3 regions of the Aquaspirillum soli genome follow, and region 1 is predicted to be linked to each of the others. Evidence: predicted binding sites of a transcription regulator. Region 1 holds the regulator's gene; each other region holds the start of a gene.
What was found. Region 1 encodes FliA, which starts transcription of late flagellar genes. Its sites were predicted from a motif close to GCTAAAGNTNNNNNNNNNNCNGCCGATAAT; they were not measured.

Region 1 (7,301 bases):
ATGGAACACTTGTTAGCTTAAGGAAAGAACGCCCATGTTATGTCGTTATTTACCACTGCTCTTACCGTTGGCCTGCGGTATGGTGAGCCACACAGCATGGGCTGTCAGTTGTGACAACAGCGGGCTGAAAAATCGGCTGTTGTTACAACTCGAACCCACCGTGATTGAAGTCAATCACAGCCTAGACTATGCCGGTATTCAGCAAGAATCTGGTATCAAACCACTACAAGGGATGCCGAATGCCTTTGTCGGCGGCTTTACCAAAACGTCGGTCTCGACCAGCTTTGATATGAATTTTCACGCCAAGCCCACTGCGGATGGCCGGCTGTGTGTCGCAGGCACGGTGAAATTAACCTTCAGCCAACCCAAGGCGGTGGTGTATATGCCGAAAGATGCGCCAGCCAATAGTTGTTTGTATCAGGTGACTTACACCCATGAAATGCAGCATGTCGCGATTTTTCAACGTGGCCTGCGGCGGGTATTACAAACCGAAGGGCAAGCACTGCGCCATGAAATCGAACACCTGCCAGTTGGGGTATATGCAAATGAAGACGCCGCCAAGAAAGTCCTGACGGCGCGTTTAGAAATCTGGCAAAAACGGATGCAAACAGCGATTGCCAGTATTGAACGTGACCAAGGGCAAATTGACACGGTGGAAAACTATCGCCGTGAAGGCGAGAAAGTCGGGCGCTGCCAACAACGGCGACAGGCCCCCAATACCACGACTAACGGGCAATAAAGCCTTGTAGTTTGCTTTCGATAATCCGTGGGTTCTCACCGTTACAAATCGAGATCAACCCTTCGACCATCATGTCTTTTGCCACCACCTGTGCCGCAATCAGGGTTTTCAGTTTGTTAGCAACGGGTAAGAAAAATAAGTTGGCAGAACCCACACCATAGACCGTTGCCACAAACGCCACCGCAATACCACTCCCTAATTTTGATGGATCACTTAAGTTTTCCATCACATGAATCAACCCCAACACCGCACCAATAATACCAATCGTCGGGGCATATCCACCGGCGGCTTCCCAAATTTTAGCTGCTTGCTTTTTTTGATTTTCATAAGCGGTGATTTCAAGATCGAGAGCCGCGCGCAAGATATCGGGTTCTGCCCCATCAACTAACATCTGGAGGCCTTTTTTAGTAAAAGGGTCTTTCACCCCGCCTACATTGTCTTCTAGTGCTAATAAGCCGTTCTTTCGCGCAATTTGGCTCCAGTGAATCACATCACGAATCACCCGTTTTTCGTCTAGCTCCGGCGGGCTGAACACCCATCCCAACAACTTCAAACCAGCAGTAAATTGCGATACTGTCGATTGCAACATCACTGCGCCGACCGTACCCCCAATCACAATCAAAAACGCAGTAATCTGTAGCAGGGATGAGATATGCCCACCTTCTAACACCTGCCCCAGCAAGATCGCGCTAATCCCGATGATAATGCCGAAAATACTGATTAAATCCATCCCTGCTGACTCCTTTGATACAGCGATCAAGAACGATACATCGCCTGTATTACCTTCATCTGTGTTTATAACCACACTTTGAGTTTGCTACGCAAACGAGACACCGCTTGGGTATGAAGTTGACACACCCGAGATTCGGTTACCCCCAATACTTCGCCAATTTCTCGCAAATTGAGCTCTTGTTCGTAATACAAACTCATCACCATCTGATCACGTTCTGGCAGGGTTTTAATCGCTTCCACCAAGGCAGAGCGAAATTGATCTTCCCCTAAAATATCAATGGGATTGACTTGGCCTTCATCGCGCAACATCTCTGCAGGATGTGAGGATTCTTCTCTGTCGGTCGCAAAGTCCTCGAAATACACAATTTGATGGCCTTTACATTCAAACAAAGCTTGTTGGTAGCTTTCTAGATCCATCTCAAGGAAAGCCGCAATTTCTGATTCCTGTGCACTGCGTCCCAACTGATTTTCCAGCCGAAAAATGGCCTCTTCAATTTGCTTTGCCTGCTTGCGTGCTTGGCGAGGTAGCCAATCGAGGCGGCGCAATTCGTCTAACATCGCCCCACGAATCCGCTGGGTGGCAAAGGTTTCGAATAATACCCCCTGCTGAGGGTCAAATTGTCGGGCCGCTTCCATCAAACCAATGAGGCCAACTTGAATCAAATCATCAATTTCAACGCTGGCGGGTAAACGGCTCATCATTTGGTAAGCAATACGTTTCACCAATCCGGTATGCCGCGAGACATCGTCAGCGACAGGCTCTTGATCTGTTTGATAAGCAAGATGTTTTGGGATACGGGACATAGAGAGAAAAAGTAAGAGGATTTAAGGGTGGGGGTTGTCTGCGGTCACCGCTTCTTGCAGATGACGTACAGTTTCTAACCAACGCGCAAACAGGGTATCACCTTCTGTCGGTGTACGACCGGCCCACAACGGCAATGCACGCGCAAGTTGAGTGCAGGCAATCGCCCCTTCACTTTTCGGAAACGCCAAAGTGGCGGCAGTCTTCATCACTAAAGCGCGCCGCAAGTGATAGTCTTCGGGAATAAAACCGACCCAACGCAGCGAGACATTTAAATATTCACTGGCAGCGTAGGTGAGACGGCGAAAGATATGCTGTGCATCTTCCAGCGATTCAGCATGGTTAATCAACACATTAAAGGCTCGGCGACCAAACTCACCCGATAGTTGTTTGATGATGCCATAGGCTTCAGTCAACGATTTTGCCTCTGGCGTTAACACTAAAATCAGATGATCTGCAATGGCACTCAAGGCAGGTTCTTGTCGCGGCGGCAAAGCATCAATCAAAATCCATTCCGAGTCGCGCAAGCGTGAAGAAAACTCTTGTGACAAACGGTGGGCCAAACCAGTATGCAGATTGGCGAGGGTAAAAGGCCGGACGTACAAGTTCAACAACTCAGCACCGGAACTTAAACTGACAATCGCATCTTCTAATGCCCCTTGATAGCCGATGACTTCATCAAGATGGCGGGCATGATTGACTTTGAGACGGCGCGCTTGCCCCATATCTGCATGGGCATCCAATATCATGACCCGATGTCCATCCGATGCCAACACAGCCGCAAACTCGGCAACCACAGTGCTTACACCACTGCATTGATCGCCAATAAAGGCAAAACTACACGGTTTGCGCCCTGCTGATAACAGGCGCCGTAAACTCGCTGCTTGATCGTCCATCCCCATACTCATGACCAACTCGCTTGTGCCGCTTGAACCAGTTGATATTCGTCCCGTTTCAAGCTGTAGGGCCCGGGTTCTCGCGTGGCTTTAAAAGCACGATCCACCAAAAATTGGGCATTCGGTAGATGCAAATCTTCAGGCACACGTTGGCCATTTGTCACGTAGTACACCGGCAAGCGGTGTCGAATTAAGGTATCTAAGCTAGGGCCAGCCGATACAGCTTCATCCAGTTTAGAAATGATACAACCGGCCAAACCATTGCCACGATAGCGACGAACGACGTCTTCTAACGTATGGCCATCAGAGTTAGCCGCCAGCACTAAAATACGCGAAATGGTTTTACCACCGTGGCCAACTGAGTTAGCAAACATCTCGATTTGGCCATTCACACGACTATCACGCTGCCCCATGCCAACAGAATCAATCAGCACCACATGATGCTTGCTACCCAAATCGGCCAAGGTCAGATTGAGATCTGCTTCATTTTGCACCGAATAGACAGAGACCCCTAAAATTTTGCCATATAAACGCAGCTGATCCTGAGCGCCAATACGATAGCTGTCGGTCGTGATTAAGGCGACCCGATCTGCACCGTGTCGAATCGTACAACGCGCAGCCAGCTTCGCTACAGTCGTGGTTTTGCCAACGCCAGTGGGGCCCACTAAGGCATACAAGCCGCCTTTCGCAACCACATCCTCTTGTTCGGGAATGGTCAACACATTGTGTGCTAAGGCAGACTTCGCCCACTTTAGGGCTGCTTCATCACTAAATTGGGTGGGTAACTTGGCGACAAGCTGCCGACACAGCGCTGGGCTCATCCCTGCCGCCAAGAGCTGCCGAAATAATTCAGCTTGTACTGGCTCATGGTTCTCGAAATTCGCCCATGCCAAACTCGCTAACTGCCCCTGTAAAATGCTACGCAGGGTTTTGATTTCTTCATTCAGAAGATCCAGTTTCTCTAATGCAGGATCAGGTTCTTCCTTGCGTTCAAGCAATTCACTGTCCGTTTCCGGTGCCCGCAAATGATTAGGTATCACCGATTGGCTGTCTTTTTGTTGCGCCAACGCCGTCGTCGCTGGATCGGCAAAATGTCCAGATGGGGCAATTTCCGCTGCGGCTCGTTCTTCATAACGACCAATCACCGACTCACGGAATGGCACAGCCTTAGGCGGTGCTTCTTCCTCTGGCTCAGCTGTTTCAGAGGGGCTTTCGTCAGTCTCTACCTCGGCAATCCCAGCTTTCGCAACAGCCGATGTGAGTTCAGCGTTTGGGGAAGGATTGTCTGGTTGAAATGCAGCAGGCGTGACCAAAGGCCGCGCTGCAGGGGGAATATGTTCTGGTTCATCAAGCGGTTCAACAGGGACAGCATAGGTTCGCGCCAAAGCATGCCCCATCACCGCACTGTTTAATGGTTTGGCTTGTGCTGTGGCGGGGGTGGCTAAACCGCTACCCGTAAAGGCAGCTAAGCTCTCGGCCGCTTCTGGTGCATGTCGATTGACTGCCGCTGTTGCCAAAGACTGTGCCAAAGCGCTGACATCGCCATCGGCTACCGCCATAATTTCTATTCCACCCGAGGCAAGGGGGCGATTCGATAGAATCAGGGCATCTGCGCCGAGTTCTTCCCGCACTTGACGCAGGGCATCGCGGGTCGTGCGTCCAAAGTATTTTTTTACCAACATGATGAATTATCCCCTGCCGCCAACAACTGCAATGATCCGGATGGTTTTGTTATCAGGGATTTCATTGTGTGCCAAAACTGCCAACTGCGGCAGGGCACGGCGTAAGAATTTTGACAATAAAGGCCGTAGGGCTGTCGGTGTTAACAACACAGGATTGTGCCCTTGTTGTTCCACACGCTCAGCCTCTTGTGATGCCGACTGTAATAAACTTTCTGCCAAGCCCGGTTCTAATCCACCACCGGCTTTGCTCTGTACTGCGGACAGCAAAATACTTTCCAGTTGAGGGTCGAGTGTCATCACGGGCAGCTCTTGGATACCCGGGAACAGCTGATGCACGATAGCACGCGACAACGAGACCCGCACCACAGCAGTGAGATCATCAATATCTTGTGTCATCGATACATGGTCAGACAGGGTTTCGATAATGCTGCGAATGTCACGAATGTGCATCCCTTCCGAGAGCAAATTCTGTAGCACTTTTTGCAAGGTACTGATCGACACCACTTTTGGTACCAAATCTTCCACCAGTTTCGGGGCCTCTTTGGACAGATGGTCGAGCAAGGCCTGTACCTCTTCGCGTCCCAGCAATTCAGAGGAGTGTGTTTGTAAAATATTGGAAATATGTGTTGCTACCACCGTACTGGCATCCACGACGGTGTAACCAAGGGATTGTGCTAAATCGCGATTGGATGACTCGATCCATACCGCCGGTAAACCGAAAGCTGGATCGGTGGTCGGTGTACCCGGCACTTGGCCCAACACGCGCCCCGGGTTAATGGCTAAAAACTGACCGATATAAGCCTCACCCGCGCCAATCTCCACCCCTCTGAGCAAAATACGATAGGCATTCGGCCGAATTTCTAGGTTGTCACGAATATGCACCGCCGGCACCAAGAAGCCGACTTCTTGCGCGATTTTTTTACGAATCCCACGTACCCGCCGCAACAGCTCGCCATCTTGTGAGCGATCCACCAACGGAATCAAACGGTAGCCCACTTCCAAACCGACCGGATCGACGGGTTGAACATCGTTCCAACTGACCTCGGCCAAAGGCGCTTCCATCACCTCTTCCAAAGCAGTGTCGGTTTCGACTTGTTGTTCCTTCTGTTTCTTGCGTTGTTCTAACCAATAGGCCAAGCCACCCAAACTCGCCGCGATCAGTAGGAAGGCCACGTGCGGCATATTAGGAATAATCCCCACCAGACCAATCACCCCAGCCGTCATATACAACACACTCGGCTGCATAAACAGTTGGCCAACCATCTGCTCAGAGATGTCTTTTTCCGTACCAACACGGCTGACCACAATACCCGCAGCAGTCGAAATAATCAGGGCTGGAATTTGCGCCACCAAACCATCACCAATGGTCAACAGGGTGTAAACGTGAGCCGCTTCGCCAACAGGTAAATCATGTTGAGCCACCCCCACAATCAAGCCGCCGACAATGTTGATCAACATAATCAAGATACCGGCAACCGCATCACCACGCACAAATTTGGACGCACCATCCATCGAACCAAAGAAGTTAGCTTCTTCAGAGATAGTGGAACGGCGGATGCGTGCTTCATCTTCACCAATCAAACCAGCGTTTAAGTCGGCATCAATCGCCATCTGCTTACCGGGCATCGCATCCAAAGTAAAGCGGGCAGACACTTCAGCAATCCGCCCCGCCCCTTTGGTAATCACCACAAAGTTAATGATGGTCAGAATAATGAACACCACAATACCAATCGCAGTATTGCCCCCGATCAGAAAGTGGGCAAAGGCTTCAATCACCTGACCAGCGGCATCGGGGCCGGTATGCCCCTCCAACAAAATCACACGGCTAGAAGCAACGTTCAGCGACAATCGCAACAGCGTTGTCACCAATAACACGCTGGGAAAGGCAGAGAAATCAAGCGGTTTACGAACATTCAAACTCACCATCAATACAATCACCGAGATGGCAATATTGAAAGTGAAAAACATATCGAGCAGAAAAGCCGGCAAAGGCAACACCATCATGCCCAAGATCAATAAGATCAGAATGGGGCCTGAGAGGGTAACAAAATTGAACTGCCTAAGAGAGGCAAGCAGGTTTTCCATTGATATACGCTATGACGACAAAGGGTCTTTAGAAGCCGGATCGAGTTCGGGCGGTACCGGCAGGTTTTCAGGGTAAATCGGCGCAAACCCACCTTGGGCTTGGTATTGCTTCAGTTGGAACACATAAGCCAAAACTTGCGCTGCCGCAGTATAAAGGGCTTGAGGAATTTCTTCTCCTAATTCGGCATGATGATACAGTGCACGCGCAAAAGGTGGGGTCCGCATCAGGGTTATTTTATGTTCTTTTGCCGATTCGATGATTTTCTCGGCCAAACGTAGCGATCCTTTGGCAATGACCTTAGGCGCTCGCATACCTTCTTCGTATTTTAGTGCAACCGCATAGTGAGTTGGGTTCGTCACCACCA
Region 2 (7,301 bases), on a different contig from region 1:
TATCAAGGTTAATAGTTGCAGCAGTACCATTAACCTTCATCGTCATCGATTCACCTGAGAACTGTCCAGCCGTCGTGCCAGCACTACTTGCCGTATTGCTTTGTAAAACCCATGGTGCATCAGTCAAAACAACTTCATAACTACCTGCTTTAGTTTTGCTGGTTGCACTCATTAAATTCAAGCCAGTATCAGCGGCTTTACCAGATGCAGTAAACAGCTTCATCACCGCCTGAGGATCGGCCTCTAGTGCTTTGGTCAATTTGGTTGAGTCAATAGTCATATTGCCAGTTTTGGCATCAAACCCAACACCAACGGAAGCAGGTAAGGAGTAATCACCAGAGATACCCGAGATCTGGGTTGAAAAAGCAGCACGCAACTGGGTACGAATCGAGCGAATGCTACTGTCTCCATTCAAGATACCAGCATCAGCTGCTTGCCCAGCTTTTGCTGTCTCAGCTTTGAAGTAGGTTAGATTGTCTAACACTTTCATCAACTCATTATAAGACTTCGCAATCCCCTCAATCGTTGATTTAGCCGATCCGGTGTCTTTCGTCACATTGACTGTCAAAGGCTTACCGGCCTCTGTTTTTTTAGATAGCGTCAACGTTACCCCGTCAATCGCTTTTGTCAAAGTGTTACTTTTATCAGTGATTGTTAAACCATCAATTTTTACTTGTGCATCAGCTGCAGCCTGAGTTTGGCCAGCATTCGACGCTGTTGGTGCACCACCACCACCGGCATACAGGATTTTATCTAGGTCAGAACTACTAGATGTAGAGGAAACAGTGATAGTGTTCGACGCACCCGTTTCTGTTGCTGACAATGTTAAACGATAGGCTGAACCATCGTTCACTACGTTGGCGGTTACCCCACCATTTTCCTTATTAATTTTGTCTCGTAATTCTTCAAGCGTCAGATCCGCAGTGAAGTTCAGCTCCAATTTTTTGGTACCGACTTCAATAGTCAAGTTTTTACCATTGGTTGCCAAGGCAGTTTTACTATTTGAAAAACCACCAGAAGCAATTTTGTGAGACTGAGCGAGATCAATGACTTCAACCGAGTACTTACCTGCCTGAGCAGCACCAGAAGCAGAAACAGAAGCATAGTCCTTATCGCTAACGGACGCTTTGGTTGAGCTAAATTTGCTGTTATCTTGAAGCGCCTTGATAGAAGATTGAAAAGTAGACAGGGCACTCTTAACTTGACCGTAAGCAGAGAGCTTCTGTTGCTCTTTGGCTTCTTTGGCCTGCAGTTGTGAAAGAGGCCGTGATTCTACTGTCATCAATTGGCCAATGATGCTATTAATATCTAACCCAGAACCGACACCAGCAGATGTGATAGCCATGATGGGGTACCCCTCAAGAAGTAGAAATTCAATAATTGATGTGACAAGTATCGTCCAATCGAAGTAAAACTTAAAGTATGTTGAGTTACTGTCGTAATTTTCTTTTTTCGGAGTGTCAAATGTCGCAAAAAAAATCAAAATACACAAAAATCAAATCACCATCTCAAGCAGAAATGAGTTCGATAGTTGAAGCATATTATAGCGGTGATGCAGCGTTGTTGTTAGAACGAACAAATGAGCTGGCTCAAGCATACCCGCAGCACAGTTTCCCTTATGAATTCATGGGTTTAGCATACGAGATGCTGGGAGAGATTGGGCAAGCCATCGAAACGCTACAAAAAGCAGCCTACCTTGCCCCGCAAGATCCTGAAATTCAAACCAATCTCGGCAACTTAGTCATGAAGACAGGCGATCTAGCAGAAGCGGAAAGCCACTACAAAAAAGCGATTCGTATTAAACCAAGCCTGTTTCAAGCTCATAACAGCCTAGGCTTGTTATTAAGTTACAGAAGTGATTTCGAAATGGCAGAGAAACACTTCAAGAAGGCATTACAAATAAAACCAAACTATATTAGTGCCATGATTAACTTAGGAGAATGTTTAAGACTACAAAAAAAATATCACGAGGCAGAGGATATAACGCAAAAGGCAATCAATTTAGAACCGAATGTTGCAGAGTCTTACCATAACCTTGGCCATATTTTACAAGCACAAGGCAGAAACGAAGAAGCAGAATTATTCTATAAAAAATCCTTGTCAATTTCGCCAAACCTGATAGAGTCACATTGCAACATGGCGGCAATTTTTAATGCAAAAGGGAACTATCAACTTGGTTTCCATCATGCAAAAGAGGCCATTAGTCTAAATCCAGAATATATTGATGCTTATAACAACTTGGGTATTGCATTAAAGGGGTTAAACAACTTAGATGAGGCACAATCTATTTTTGAACATATCTTGGAGAAAAACCCAGGTTCTGATGTCACCCTCAACAATATAGGTAATGTTTATCATCAAAAAGGAGAAATAAAGAAAGCAATCCAATATTTTCAACGTGCAGTTCACTCAAAAATCTACAACACTGAGGCGTACAGTAACTTATTGCTATGCTACAACTTCGTGGACAGAGGGGAAACGCTACATCATGCGATTGAATATGGGGAATGGCTAAAACGTCATACAAAAAATAGTTATTCCAACAAACATCAGAATCACAACCATGAGAAGCTAAAAGTCGGTTTTGTATCGGCAGATTTCCGTGAACACTCGGTAAGTAAATTTTTGGGATTTATGAGTGAAATTAAGCAAAACAATGAATTTGAACTGTTTGCTTATTATAATCATAGCATTGAAGACGATACCACACATCAGTTAAGAAAGTATTTTGATAGCTGGAATAATATCTTTGCGAAATCAGATGAAGAAGCAGCGGAGCTTATTTATCAGCAAGAAATTGACATATTGATCGACTTGTCAGGCCATACAGCAGGCAATCGTTTACCTGTATTTTCTTATAAGCCTGCACCACTACAAATTACTTGGCTTGGCTATTTTGCAACAACAGGTATTGAAGAAATCGACTATATTCTCGTCGATCAAACGGGTGTCCCTGAAGAATACCAATTCCAATTTGCTGAACAAGTGCAATATCTGCCTCATACAAGGTTATGTTTTAACACTCTAAACGAAGCACCAAAGGTATCCAATTTACCCGCTTTAGAGAAAAATCAGTTTACTTTTGGTTGCTTTCAACATCTTAGCAAAACAAATGATGAAGTTTTTTCTTTATGGCGTGACATTCTTAATCAAGTCCCTCACAGCAGTTTACGTTGGCAGGCAATGCAGTTTGCTGATGAGACAGTCAAAGAATCCACTTTGCAAAAACTAGAAGCACAGGGTATTTCTCGTACACGAATCCATCTTTTACCTGCGACTTCTTATCAAGACTATCTACAGGCACATGCAGAAGTGGACGTGCTACTAGACACCTTTCCCTATACGGGAGGTACTACAACATGCGAAGCGCTCTGGATGGGTGTCCCAACTATCACACTTGCAGGAGAGACGTTACTTTCGCGTCAAGGTGCTAGCTTGCTCACTGCGGCAGGATTAGAAAGTTACGTGACCAACACCAAAGAGGAATATGTGGCGCTAGCATGTTCAGTTGCTTCTCGGTTAGAGGCATTGTCTTTATTGAGACAAAACTTGCGAGAACAAGTTACACATTCTGCCTTGTTTAACCAAACACAGTTTGCTAAAGATTTTTCACAAACAATCACAACGCTTTGGCAACAACACTTCTCACATTAAAAGATATAAAACAAAAAAGCTACCTTATTTACCTAAGGTAGCTTTTTTAGTTTCTTGCACTAGGCTTTTTGATTAACAAACATGCCAGCAATTTTATCAATACTCTTAGCAATTTCTAGCATTTCTTCTGAAGGAATCTGTCGAATGATTTCATCATTCGCGGTATTGATAATTTTAACGACAGGGATCTCCAAGTCTTCATCGACCGAGAATTTCAATTCGCTCGCGTACATCTGCACCACTTTTTGTACTTTTTCTGCGGCATCTTGTAAATCTTGTGGATTGGCTTGGAGTGCTTGTTGTTTCTGTGCACTGGAAACAGCTTGCACAGCATCGCTTGAAACTTCTACCGTTGGGGCAGACGATTGCGAGGCAGGCAAAGAAACGGGCCGGTTGTTCGTATCTTGCGGCAACGAATAAGACGGCAAGTTGCTGCTGTTGATGGGGGGAATCGTACTCATGAGCAAGGCTCCTTACGCGAAAAACCCGACGGGGGAGGCTCCCGCGCCGGGTTGTTCGAAAACGGGCCACCGCGCGGGGCGGCGGCTGTTTCTTTTTCAGATTAACGCAAGAGCTGCAGAGCTTGCTGTGGCTGTTGGTTAGCCTGAGCCAGCATTGCAGTACCCGCTTGTTGCAACACGTTGGCACGAGCCAAGGATGCAGATTCGTTAGCGAAGTCAGCATCTTTAATCCGGCTACGAGAAGCGGAGATGTTTTCGCTAGAAGTTTGCAAGCTAGTGATTGCCGAGCTGAAACGGTTTTGGAAAGCACCCAGTTTTGCGCGGAAAGCGTTCACTTCTTTGATTGCGTTGTCAATACGAGCAATCGCGTTGGTTGCATTTTTGCTGTCGTGGCCAGTGACGGTCAGGTCAGTAATACCTAAGGTGTTGTTACCAGCTAAGGAAGCACCGCCTTTAGTGGACAAACCAGTTTTCGATGCACTCCAACCACCAGTCAGGCTGAAAGAAGCCTTTGACAACTCACCCAAAGAACCGTTGGAACGCACTTGGATCTTGTTGTTCTCATCCAGTGTAGCGGTCACGCCAGTTTTTTCGGACTGTTTGTTGATCGCTTCAACAATTTGACCGGCACGTTGTTCACCAGTTGAAGCAGCACCAATTGAACCTAAGCTGACAGATTGTGCTGCGCCGTTGGAATCTGTGTATTTGATTTTCAGGCCGTTAGCAATGGCATCTACACCACCGGTGCCAGCTGCTTTACTGATCGAACCAGTCGCAACTGCAGATACACCACGGACATAGTTACGACCACCTAAAGAACTCAAGTTGGTGTTTGCAACGCTATCGATAGTAATTGCCTGACCTGCATCAGCACCCACTTGGAAAGTTTTTGCAGTGAAGGAACCGTCCAACAGTTTGTTGCCGTTAAACGAAGTCTGTTCAGTCATACGCTGAATTTCGTTTTTCAGCTGAGTAATCTCGTCTTGAATTGTCTGACGGTCACCGAGTTTGTTGGTGGAGTTGGCTGCTTGCACGGCCAATTCACGAACACGTTGCAGGTTGTTACCCACTTCGGTCAACGCACCTTCAGCAGTTTGTGCCAAAGAGATACCGTCGTTTGCGTTGCGCTTAGCCTGATCCAAACCTTTGACTTGGGCAGTCATACGCTCAGAGATCGACATACCAGCAGCATCATCTTTCGCGCTGTTGATACGCAAGCCAGAAGACAGACGCTGAGTTGCAGTTGCCAACAGACCGGTAGAACCAGCCAATTGACGTTGGGAGTTCAGCGAGGCAACGTTAGTATTGATAAACATAGTGATTCTCCTACTGAAGAGAAAAAAGTTAAACGAGGCGCTTACTATCAAACTGCAGGTATCGCGCTCTTGTTAGTGTTTTCGGATCACTCAGAAAAAACTTTAAGAAATTTTCTGCTTTTTACAGCATTTTTTTATTTTCCCAACAAACTCAATAACTTAGGCAAGCTTTTCAACTCTGAATTTGCTAAAGACATCGCAGCAGCAAACAACATTGGAGACTCCTCTACCCATTCACGATGAAATGCTGAGCCTACCAAACAAGCCTGTTGCTCAAAATCATTACCATAGGCACTCGCAGCCGCAGCCAAAAACAACCGTTGCAACAAATAAAATAGCAAGAAGGCCAACAGATTGGTTCGTAAATCATGTTCCACTGACGCTACAGGAAACGCATACGCTAACCAGTGGTTCAACACGATATGCTCTAAAAAATGCGGTGATGCTAATAGCGCCTGATCAAGATCCGCTAAAGCCTCTCGTATCCTAGGAATAGCGGCTAACGCACGTTCTTCTAGTGGACGAGATTGATCCGCCAAATCAAATGCCAACACAACATCATTCAGCACTTTTTCATAGCTACCCACCCCTTGCTGTCGATCGTGACGAAGTTGTAACAGCTTTACCAACAAAAGTGCATGTAGAGACTCATCAAATGTAATTTGCGTAAAGTGCAATGTCTCGTCGTTCTGTTGGATTAAGTTAAAAAGGCTCTCAATCGAGAGCGCGATGTGATCGACTTGATTGGCTTCATACACCTCACTAATCTGTTCCGTCAGGAAGTACAACAACATTAAGCGACGCGAGAGTGGGAGTTCACGAGTTTGCAACAACGTCGCACCCGCTTGCCGCAGTAACAAGTAGCGCTGTTGTTCTACCTCGGGTAGATCCACTGTTACCATGGATTCCTGTCTCATCATGACGGGTGCAATCGATAGTGCCAGTGCATCGGGGGTTTTCCACAATAGACGACCCACTTCTGGACAGGACGGCGATAAGAACTGCTGCGTCCCATCAGGCAGCCATCTGTTAATAGCAGGGTATTCAGCACAACGCGTCGGTAAAGCAGGGTTATCATACAGCCGACACTTTTGCTGACGATCCAATAACCAACACTGCCCCGTTACAGGATTCATTCGACTAAACGCCTGCATCTCGCCGAGTTTGTTTTTTGCGACACCAAAAGCAAGTCTCAACCAAGGCTGATAGGCTGTTTGATTTGTTAATTGCGCCATCCCATCCATGTCTTGAACAGAGGGAAAAAACAATACTTTCTGACAGCAGGAATTCACGCAGATGTTTGAACCAACACAGTTAAATTTTTGTAGATACTGGGGAACTAATGTATCAGTTTTCGAAAACGAAACAACAGAATTTGTCATCGAACAGCCTTTTTAAAGAAAATAACTCAGCAGAAATGCTCTCGTATCAACTCTAACTCAGAAAGAACACCACAGATGGCCAAAAACCTCAATATAGAGATGGAAAGAGCTTCAAAAAATCAACAATGGGCGGATGCGGCGGTGCTTGCAGAACAAGTGTGTGTACAGTATCCCAAACACAGTCGAGCTTGGCTGATCCTAGGTGTGAGTCGATTTCATTTATCAAACTTAACACAAGCACAAGCTGCAATCGAAAAAAGTTTGGCGCTCAATAGTACACAACCAGAGGCTTACTTTTGGTTAGCAAGAATACTCAGTAATAAACAAGAACCCCTACAAGCTGACATATTTTTCTCCAAAGCAATCGAACTTGATCAAACAAATCCACAATATCCTATTTTCAAAGCTGTCAACTTATACAACAATCATCTTTTTATCGAGATAAAGAAAGACCTACCTTCTCTCGTTAGAAAATATCGAGAGAATCC
Region 3 (7,301 bases), on a different contig from region 1:
TAGATTTGCGCGATTTATTGCGAATTTTGCCCAAGACCAGTCCACAAAAAGGAATTCGTCTTGCCGCAGCAGACCATGCCGCTGCAACAAGCTCGGCGACGCGTTTGCGCGCCGAGGGCGAGATTGTCGTAATCGACTACTTAAATGAATCAGCCGCCGCACTCAACTGTGATCGGCAATTGGTTTTCCGTGACGGCGACTGGCAAGTCGTCCCGTTTCATTGATTTTTGTGAAGAGGTTTTTCCATGTCCAAGAATGTTGTCGTGATCGGCACACAATGGGGTGATGAAGGCAAGGGTAAGATTGTCGATTGGCTGACAGATCATGCCGAAGGGGTTGTGCGTTTTCAAGGTGGCCACAATGCCGGTCATACCTTGGTCATCGGTGGTAAAAAAACCGTGTTGCGCTTGATTCCGTCTGGGATTTTGCATGCCGGTAAAGAGTGTTTCATTGGTAACGGTGTGGTGATTTCTCCAGAAGCCTTACTGAAAGAAATTGATGAATTGGAAACAGCAGGTATCGATGTTTCCAAACGCTTGAAGATCTCTGAGTCTTGCCCATTAATTTTGCCGTACCACATCGCTCTAGACCAAGCGCGTGAAGCAGCCAAAGGCGAGAACAAAATCGGCACCACTGGCCGTGGTATCGGCCCAACTTATGAAGATAAGGTGGCACGCCGCGCGATTCGTGTGCAAGATTTGTTCTATCCAGAGCGTTTTGCGGCCAAACTCGGCGAAAACTTGGCTTATTACAACTTCTTGTTAAAAGAATACTTCAAGACTGACACAGTAGACTTCCAATCTACCTTGGAAGAAACCTTGAAATTGGCAGAACGCATTAAGCCAATGGTGGCAGATGTGTCTCGTACCTTGTACGAACTCAACAAAGCGGGTAAACCGCTGTTGTTTGAAGGCGCACAAGGCACATTATTGGATATCGACCACGGTACCTACCCATTCGTGACATCGAGTAACTGTGTTGCCGGTGCTGCCTCTGCTGGTGCAGGTGTTGCGCCACAGATGTTGCAGTATGTGTTGGGGATTGTAAAAGCCTACACCACCCGTGTGGGGTCTGGCCCCTTCCCAACGGAACAGTGTAATGACACTGGTGCCTACCTCGCCAAACGTGGCAATGAATTTGGTTCCGTCACCGGTCGTCCCCGCCGCTGTGGTTGGTTTGACGCGGCAGCGTTGAAACGCTCGATTCAAATCAATGGCGTATCTGGTTTGTGTGTGACCAAACTAGACGTGATGGATGGTATGGACGAGATCCAGTTGTGTGTTGGCTATCGTAAAGATGGCGTTGAATACGACATTCTGCCCTTTGGTTCAGAAGCAGTGAGCGGTTGTGAGCCAATCTATGAAACCATGCCCGGTTGGCACGACTCAACGGTTGGTGTGAAAGAATATGACGCACTGCCGGCCAATGCTAAAGCGTATCTGACACGGATCGCCGAAGTCTGCGAAGCGCCAATTGATATTATCTCGACGGGTCCAGATCGCGAAGAGACCATCGTATTACGTCATCCCTTTGCTTAATCGCGTAGAAATCCCCTGTCTTGGCAGGGGATTTTACTGCGCTTCTTTTACGGTTTTTCCGTAAAACAAATCAAAAATAAACTGATTTTCCAAAAAAGAAAATTCTCGTACTGTAGCGCCATTGATATTCTTCAGCTTGAAATGAGAACTCGCATGGCCGCTTTTTCTGCTGAACGTGTCCTAAGCGTTCACCATTGGAATGACAGTTTATTTAGTTTTAAAACCACCCGCGATGCAGGGTTGCGGTTTGAAAACGGACACTTTGTGATGATTGGTCTGGAAGTCAATGGCCGACCACTGATGCGTGCTTACAGCATTGCCAGCGCAAATCATGAAGAACATCTAGAGTTTTTTAGCATTAAAGTGCCCGATGGCCCGCTGACCTCTCGCCTGCAACATCTGACACCGGGGGATAATCTGTTGGTCAGCAAAAAACCAACAGGAACGTTGGTTATTGACGACTTGTTACCGGGTGGGCGCAATTTGTATTTGTTCGGCACCGGCACCGGCCTCGCCCCGTTTATGTCCCTGATTAAAGATCCAGAAGTGTACGAACGTTATGAACAAGTCATTTTGTTCCACGGCGTGCGCTATTGCAGCGAATTGGCGTATCAGCAATACATCACCGAAACCTTGCCAGAACATGAGTTCTTAGGCGAGATGGTCAAAAATCAATTACGTTACTATCCTTCGGTGACGCGTGAACCTTATGTCAACCAAGGTCGGTTAACCGATTTGATTCGCAGTGGCAAATTGTTCCAAGACCTTGGTTTACCTAGCCTTGACCCCAATACCGACCGCGCCATGTTATGCGGCAGTCCTTCGATGTTGAAAGAAACCTGCACCTTGTTAAAAGAATATGGTTTAGAAGAGGCACGCCAAGGTCAACAAGGTCACTATGTCATCGAGCGTGCCTTCGTTGAAAGCTAAGCAGCCATAGAGACACAATCCAAAAAAATAGCCAAGCATATTTTGCTTGGCTGTTTTTTTAATGCTTGTTGTAGCGTGGCGGCATTAACAAAGCGGGAATTTCACGCGGTGCTTGGCTAAGTGGATGTCGCCATGCCTTACCCGACATTAAATGCGCCAAAGGTGAAGGCCGTGCCGGTGTGACAAAAGCCTGATGAAAAGTCGAAGGATGCGGTTTGGGATGTTCCATCCAACTCGGCCAAAAACCGGTCATCATTTCAGGTTTTAACGTTTGTCGGGTCAATTTTTCAATGTTGGCAAGGGCTTTTTGTTCATCCTCAGCCATCAATGAAATCGCCACACCAGAGCTCCCCGCCCGCCCTGTACGGCCAATCCGATGGACATAATCCTCGGGTGCTTTTGGCAGTTCAAAATTAACCACAAATGGTAAATCTGAGATGTCTAAACCACGTGCAGCCACGTCCGTTGCGACCAACACGCGCACCTCGCCGGCTTTAAAAGCAGCAAGAGTTTCAATGCGAGCTTGTTGTGCTTTATCGCCATGAATAGCGGCCACAGAGATATTTTCGCGCTTTAACTCACGGGTTAGTTGATCTGCCCCTTGTTTGGTACGGCAAAACACAATGACCTGTGACATATCACGCTGTTGCAGTAAGCGCACTAATAACGCCCGTTTACGATGACTATCAACGGCATAGATGGTTTGCTCGATTTTGGCATTGGTGGCATTTTGCCGCGCCACTTCAATCAACTGAGGCTGTTTCATAAACTCAGCCGCCAATTTTTTGATTTCTGGCGAGAAGGTGGCAGAAAACAAGAGCGTTTGTCGTGTTTTAGGCAATAAGGTCAAAATACGGCGGATATCAGGCAAAAAGCCCATATCGAGCATTCGATCCGCCTCATCCATCACCAAAATTTCAACTCGATTTAGCTGAATTGTTTTTTGTTCTACGTGGTCGAGCAAGCGACCAGGGGTGGCAACAACAATTTCAATACCACGGCGCAACTGCTCTTTTTGTGGATCGATACTGACCCCACCAAATAACACAGCATAACGCAATTGGCTATGTTGGCTATATTGACGCACACTATCAGCTACTTGGTCTGCCAGTTCTCGTGTTGGAGTCAACACCAACACTCGGACCGGATGCATTGCGGGTGAAGCACTACTATTGGCATAGCCCATTAAACGGGTTAAAACGGGCAAGGTGAATGCCGCTGTTTTACCTGTTCCGGTTTGTGCCGCAGCGAGGATATCTCCCCCTGCCAGCACAACAGGAATCGCTTGACGCTGAATAGGTGTCGGCTCACGGTAGCCTAGCTCCTCAACAGCCCGAAGAATAAGAGGGCTTAAGCCAAGCTCAGCAAACGACATAACAACTCCTAAAAATGGATGATGCGATCAACTTAACACGCACCATTTAAGACAAAGATAACCATTGAACAAGGGTTAACAACAAAATCACAGCCAACCACAGCACCACCGACCGCCACACCAACCCCACGGCACGGCGCAAATAATCAGGATCGGCCTCATCGCCGACGCCCAATTCAGGACGATACTTAACGGTATAATCTTGACGAAGCGGATCGCCTAGCTTCACGCCAATTGCACCTGCAGCCGATGCCAATAAAATTCCATAAGCGTAGTGTCCCCAAGCAATCGCTTGTGAACGCCAACAAAATACAGCATCTTCAAAATCGCCCATCACCGCAAAACTGGCCGACGTTAAACGCACAGGCAGCCAATCAATAGCCTCATGAAAACGGCGCGCAAAGCGGCCAAAGGCTTCGCCTAACACTTCCTCACGACCACCCCATTTTTGGTACAGCATATTTGACATGCGATACATCACGGCACCAGCAGGGCCAGGCAAGACAGCAAACCAAAACATGGTGCCAAAGACATGGCGATAGCTGTCGATCACCCCTTGTTCAATGGTCAAACGAGAGATTTCATTCACTTCAAGTTCAGAAGTCGGTTGACCAGACCAACGAGCCAACGCTGAGCGAGCATCGACCACACGATTCTCTGCCAAAGCGACGGAGATCTCAGTCAAGGCACTGGAAAAATGACGGAACCCCATCGTGAGATATAACACCGCTACATCCCAAATTAAGGCCAGCGCAGGCGTCACTTTGTATAGCAGTCCATGTATCAACCACACGAATCCTGCCAATGGCAAAACGGCCAGACACCATGCCAACACGCCATGTCGATTACGACCTGCATTTAAGTGGCGCTCTAGGTAGTTGGCATAACGCGTAAACACCAATAGAACGCGGTTTCGATTACCTAAGGGATGTATTTGCTCCAGCGCAAGCGCGAGGATAATCGCGAGCAGGGTCATGGCAAGAGAAAAAACTTTCTGAAGAAAATAAAAAAGGATAGCCACGATAGCACAAAGCGTGCTAACTCGCAGCATTGAGCAGAAGGGAACCGCACAATTTCAGTGGGATTAAATTAGGCTTGGCCCAGTGTACGGCCACCGGCGATAGCAGAGCGCGCGCCACCGTCACGTTTATACGCCATAGTACTTTGAGGACTGGCCATCAAAATATCCAATGCCTCTTGCGTATCGGCCAAATGACGAGCGATCAGTTGACCATTGACACGATTGATCGATTGCGCACGGGCACAGAGTGTTTCAAGCTGACACCATGCTTTCAGCAACAGCGCTTTATCAGATAGCCATTGCATAAACACGCCGCGCTCCTGACAACCGAGTGTTCTTAGAATGTCGGTACGTTGTTTAACACATTGGTCAATTTGTTCTAGGGTATTGAGCTTTTGCACGGCAAGGCGTTCCAAGTCAGCAATCGCTTGGTGCACCAACGCCGCCTGCTCAGCAGCCAGCGCCTCATTGAGCATTTCATATAACTGAATTTCTCGCTCAATCAGTTCACTTAAAGCTTGGTCATAAGCAGGCATGGTCGCTTCCATTTATTCTCAAAAAGTTGGGACTATTCCCGTCCGGCGAGTAATTCACGAGCGGACGAAATCAAACCATCAGCAATCGCATTAGGGTTGATACTGAATTTACCCTCGGCAATCGCTTGTTTAATGGCGGCAACTTTCCCAGAATCAACCACAGGTTGTTGTTGTACCGATTGTTCGAGTGCTGCCACCTGATTTGCCAGTGGGTTGATGGCAACGTTAACAGGACGCACCTGTGAGGGTGCACTTGCGGTGGAGGAGGGTGCAAGACGGGTTTTGTTACTCACCGCTGCAGAATTCGCCACCGAAGGATTATTGGACTGAATTTTCATGGCATTTTCTATACAAAAAATTGAGTTTATTGCTAGCAAACATCGGTCAAAATTCACAAAACTTTAGTGACGCGGTTGAAGCAACAGCGGTTTTTAACAAAAACTATTATTCCAATAAAATTAGAAGGGTGGTGCGTTATTTAGAGAGTAATCAACACTGTTCCATCCGCTTGCGCAACACCGGATACGGTCCGCCCCCCCTGCATTTTTACCACAACCACCTCACCTGCCATAGCAGCGCGAGTGGCAATCCCTTCTGCAGAAACTGAAAAGCCTGCATCTTGCGCCAAGACTCTGACTTTTTGTCCTGCGCGAATCACCTGTTGCCCTTTTAAGTGTTCAGGGCGCAATGGCAAACCAGCCGCCACCGAAAAAGTGACCACTTTTCCCACAGCATCTCGCACATTCAGCATAGCACGTTGTGCATTATAGCCAGCAGGCGCAGGCTTTAACTCCAAATCTTCAGCACGCAATACTTCCCCCGCACTCAATGCCCGTTTGCTCACAACAATCATCAAATTTGGCTCGATTACCACGGGCAAACGCAATGACCATGTAGGCGAATTACAACGTAACACAACAGCAGTTGGACCAGAGCGTTTGTTATTGAGCCAGTCTATCTGTGGTGCTGGGCAATTTGCTACTTTTAGCTTGCTATCAAGCTTGCCAAATTCAACTCGGTGCGGCGTATTTGCCCATTCATTCTGCACAAATTGCTGTGCCTGTGCTTCTAGGGCAGCCAAATTATGATGAGTTGGTGCTGCTATTGATGTGATTGGCAACACACCCAAAGCAAGCCATACCACGCCAACACGATACCTTGTAAAATTCCCCACGGTTTCTCCCCTCAACAACTGTCACAGTCGTTTTTAGATATAAGGGCAATATGCGTATTATCGAGTGTAATTTCGCCGATCATGGTACAGCAATCCAAAGCATTTTCAATGACGCTATTGTTCACTCAACAGCACTATATGATTATCAACCACGTAGTTTAGAAACCATCGAAAATTGGTTCTCACAAAAGAGTCTGCAACGCTTTCCAGTAATTGGATTAATCACAGATAACAACCAGCTTGCCGGTTTTGCCAGTTATGGCACATTCCGCGCTTGGCCGGCTTATCAATACACAGTCGAACACTCTATTTATATCCATCAAGATTTTAGGGGACAAGGCCTAGGTAAATGTTTGTTAGCAGCATTGATAGAATATGCAGAGAAACAAAATTACCATGTTTTGATTGCTGCAATTGATAGCAGCAATCAAAACAGTATTAAGTTACATCAATCATTTGGCTTTAGTCACGCAGGTACCTTAAAACAGGTTGGATTTAAATTTGGGCGTTGGTTAGATGTTGAGCTATATCAAAAAACACTGCTTACACCAGAAAACCCCAATGAGTGCCCATAAAAATCAAGTTTCAGTAATACCTGCCATTTGCTCATCTAAAGATTGATGCGGCAAAGCCAAATACTCGCTAGTTTGCATTTCATTTAAACGGCTAGCGGTACGGAAAAATTCACTGGCTTGAATACCTTCAGTGTAGATTTGATCTGCTGCAA

Region 2: the regulator FliA is predicted to act here: its motif matches at 5,509-5,538, upstream of ACYVJG_RS08835 (flagellin N-terminal helical domain-containing protein).
Region 3: the regulator FliA is predicted to act here: its motif matches at 5,777-5,806, upstream of flgM (flagellar biosynthesis anti-sigma factor FlgM).

Annotation. Positions count from the first base shown of each region.
Region 1 is NZ_BAAGTM010000001.1:275,484-282,784, reverse strand. Features, by position in the region: gene dapE (succinyl-diaminopimelate desuccinylase) at 1-21, shown strand, start outside; gene ACYVJG_RS01425 (hypothetical protein) at 35-739, shown strand; gene ACYVJG_RS01420 (flagellar motor protein) at 726-1,469, opposite strand; gene ACYVJG_RS01415 (RNA polymerase sigma factor FliA) at 1,535-2,275, opposite strand; gene ACYVJG_RS01410 (MinD/ParA family ATP-binding protein) at 2,297-3,181, opposite strand; gene flhF (flagellar biosynthesis protein FlhF) at 3,178-4,851, opposite strand; gene flhA (flagellar biosynthesis protein FlhA) at 4,858-6,855, opposite strand; gene flhB (flagellar biosynthesis protein FlhB) at 6,946-7,301, opposite strand, start outside.
Region 2 is NZ_BAAGTM010000008.1:69,254-76,554, forward strand. Features, by position in the region: gene fliD (flagellar filament capping protein FliD) at 1-1,345, opposite strand, end outside; gene ACYVJG_RS08825 (tetratricopeptide repeat protein) at 1,465-3,654, shown strand; gene ACYVJG_RS08830 (flagellar protein FlaG) at 3,714-4,115, opposite strand; gene ACYVJG_RS08835 (flagellin N-terminal helical domain-containing protein) at 4,217-5,431, opposite strand; gene fliB (flagellin lysine-N-methylase) at 5,566-6,813, opposite strand; gene ACYVJG_RS08845 (tetratricopeptide repeat protein) at 6,889-7,301, shown strand, end outside.
Region 3 is NZ_BAAGTM010000006.1:1,219-8,519, reverse strand. Features, by position in the region: gene ACYVJG_RS07365 (ATP phosphoribosyltransferase regulatory subunit) at 1-224, shown strand, start outside; gene ACYVJG_RS07360 (adenylosuccinate synthase) at 246-1,538, shown strand; gene ACYVJG_RS07355 (ferredoxin--NADP reductase) at 1,692-2,468, shown strand; gene ACYVJG_RS07350 (DEAD/DEAH box helicase) at 2,527-3,843, opposite strand; gene ACYVJG_RS07345 (CobD/CbiB family protein) at 3,890-4,819, opposite strand; gene ACYVJG_RS07340 (flagella synthesis protein FlgN) at 4,933-5,400, opposite strand; gene flgM (flagellar biosynthesis anti-sigma factor FlgM) at 5,433-5,738, opposite strand; gene flgA (flagellar basal body P-ring formation chaperone FlgA) at 5,879-6,544, opposite strand; gene ACYVJG_RS07325 (GNAT family N-acetyltransferase) at 6,625-7,149, shown strand; gene zapE (cell division protein ZapE) at 7,153-7,301, opposite strand, start outside.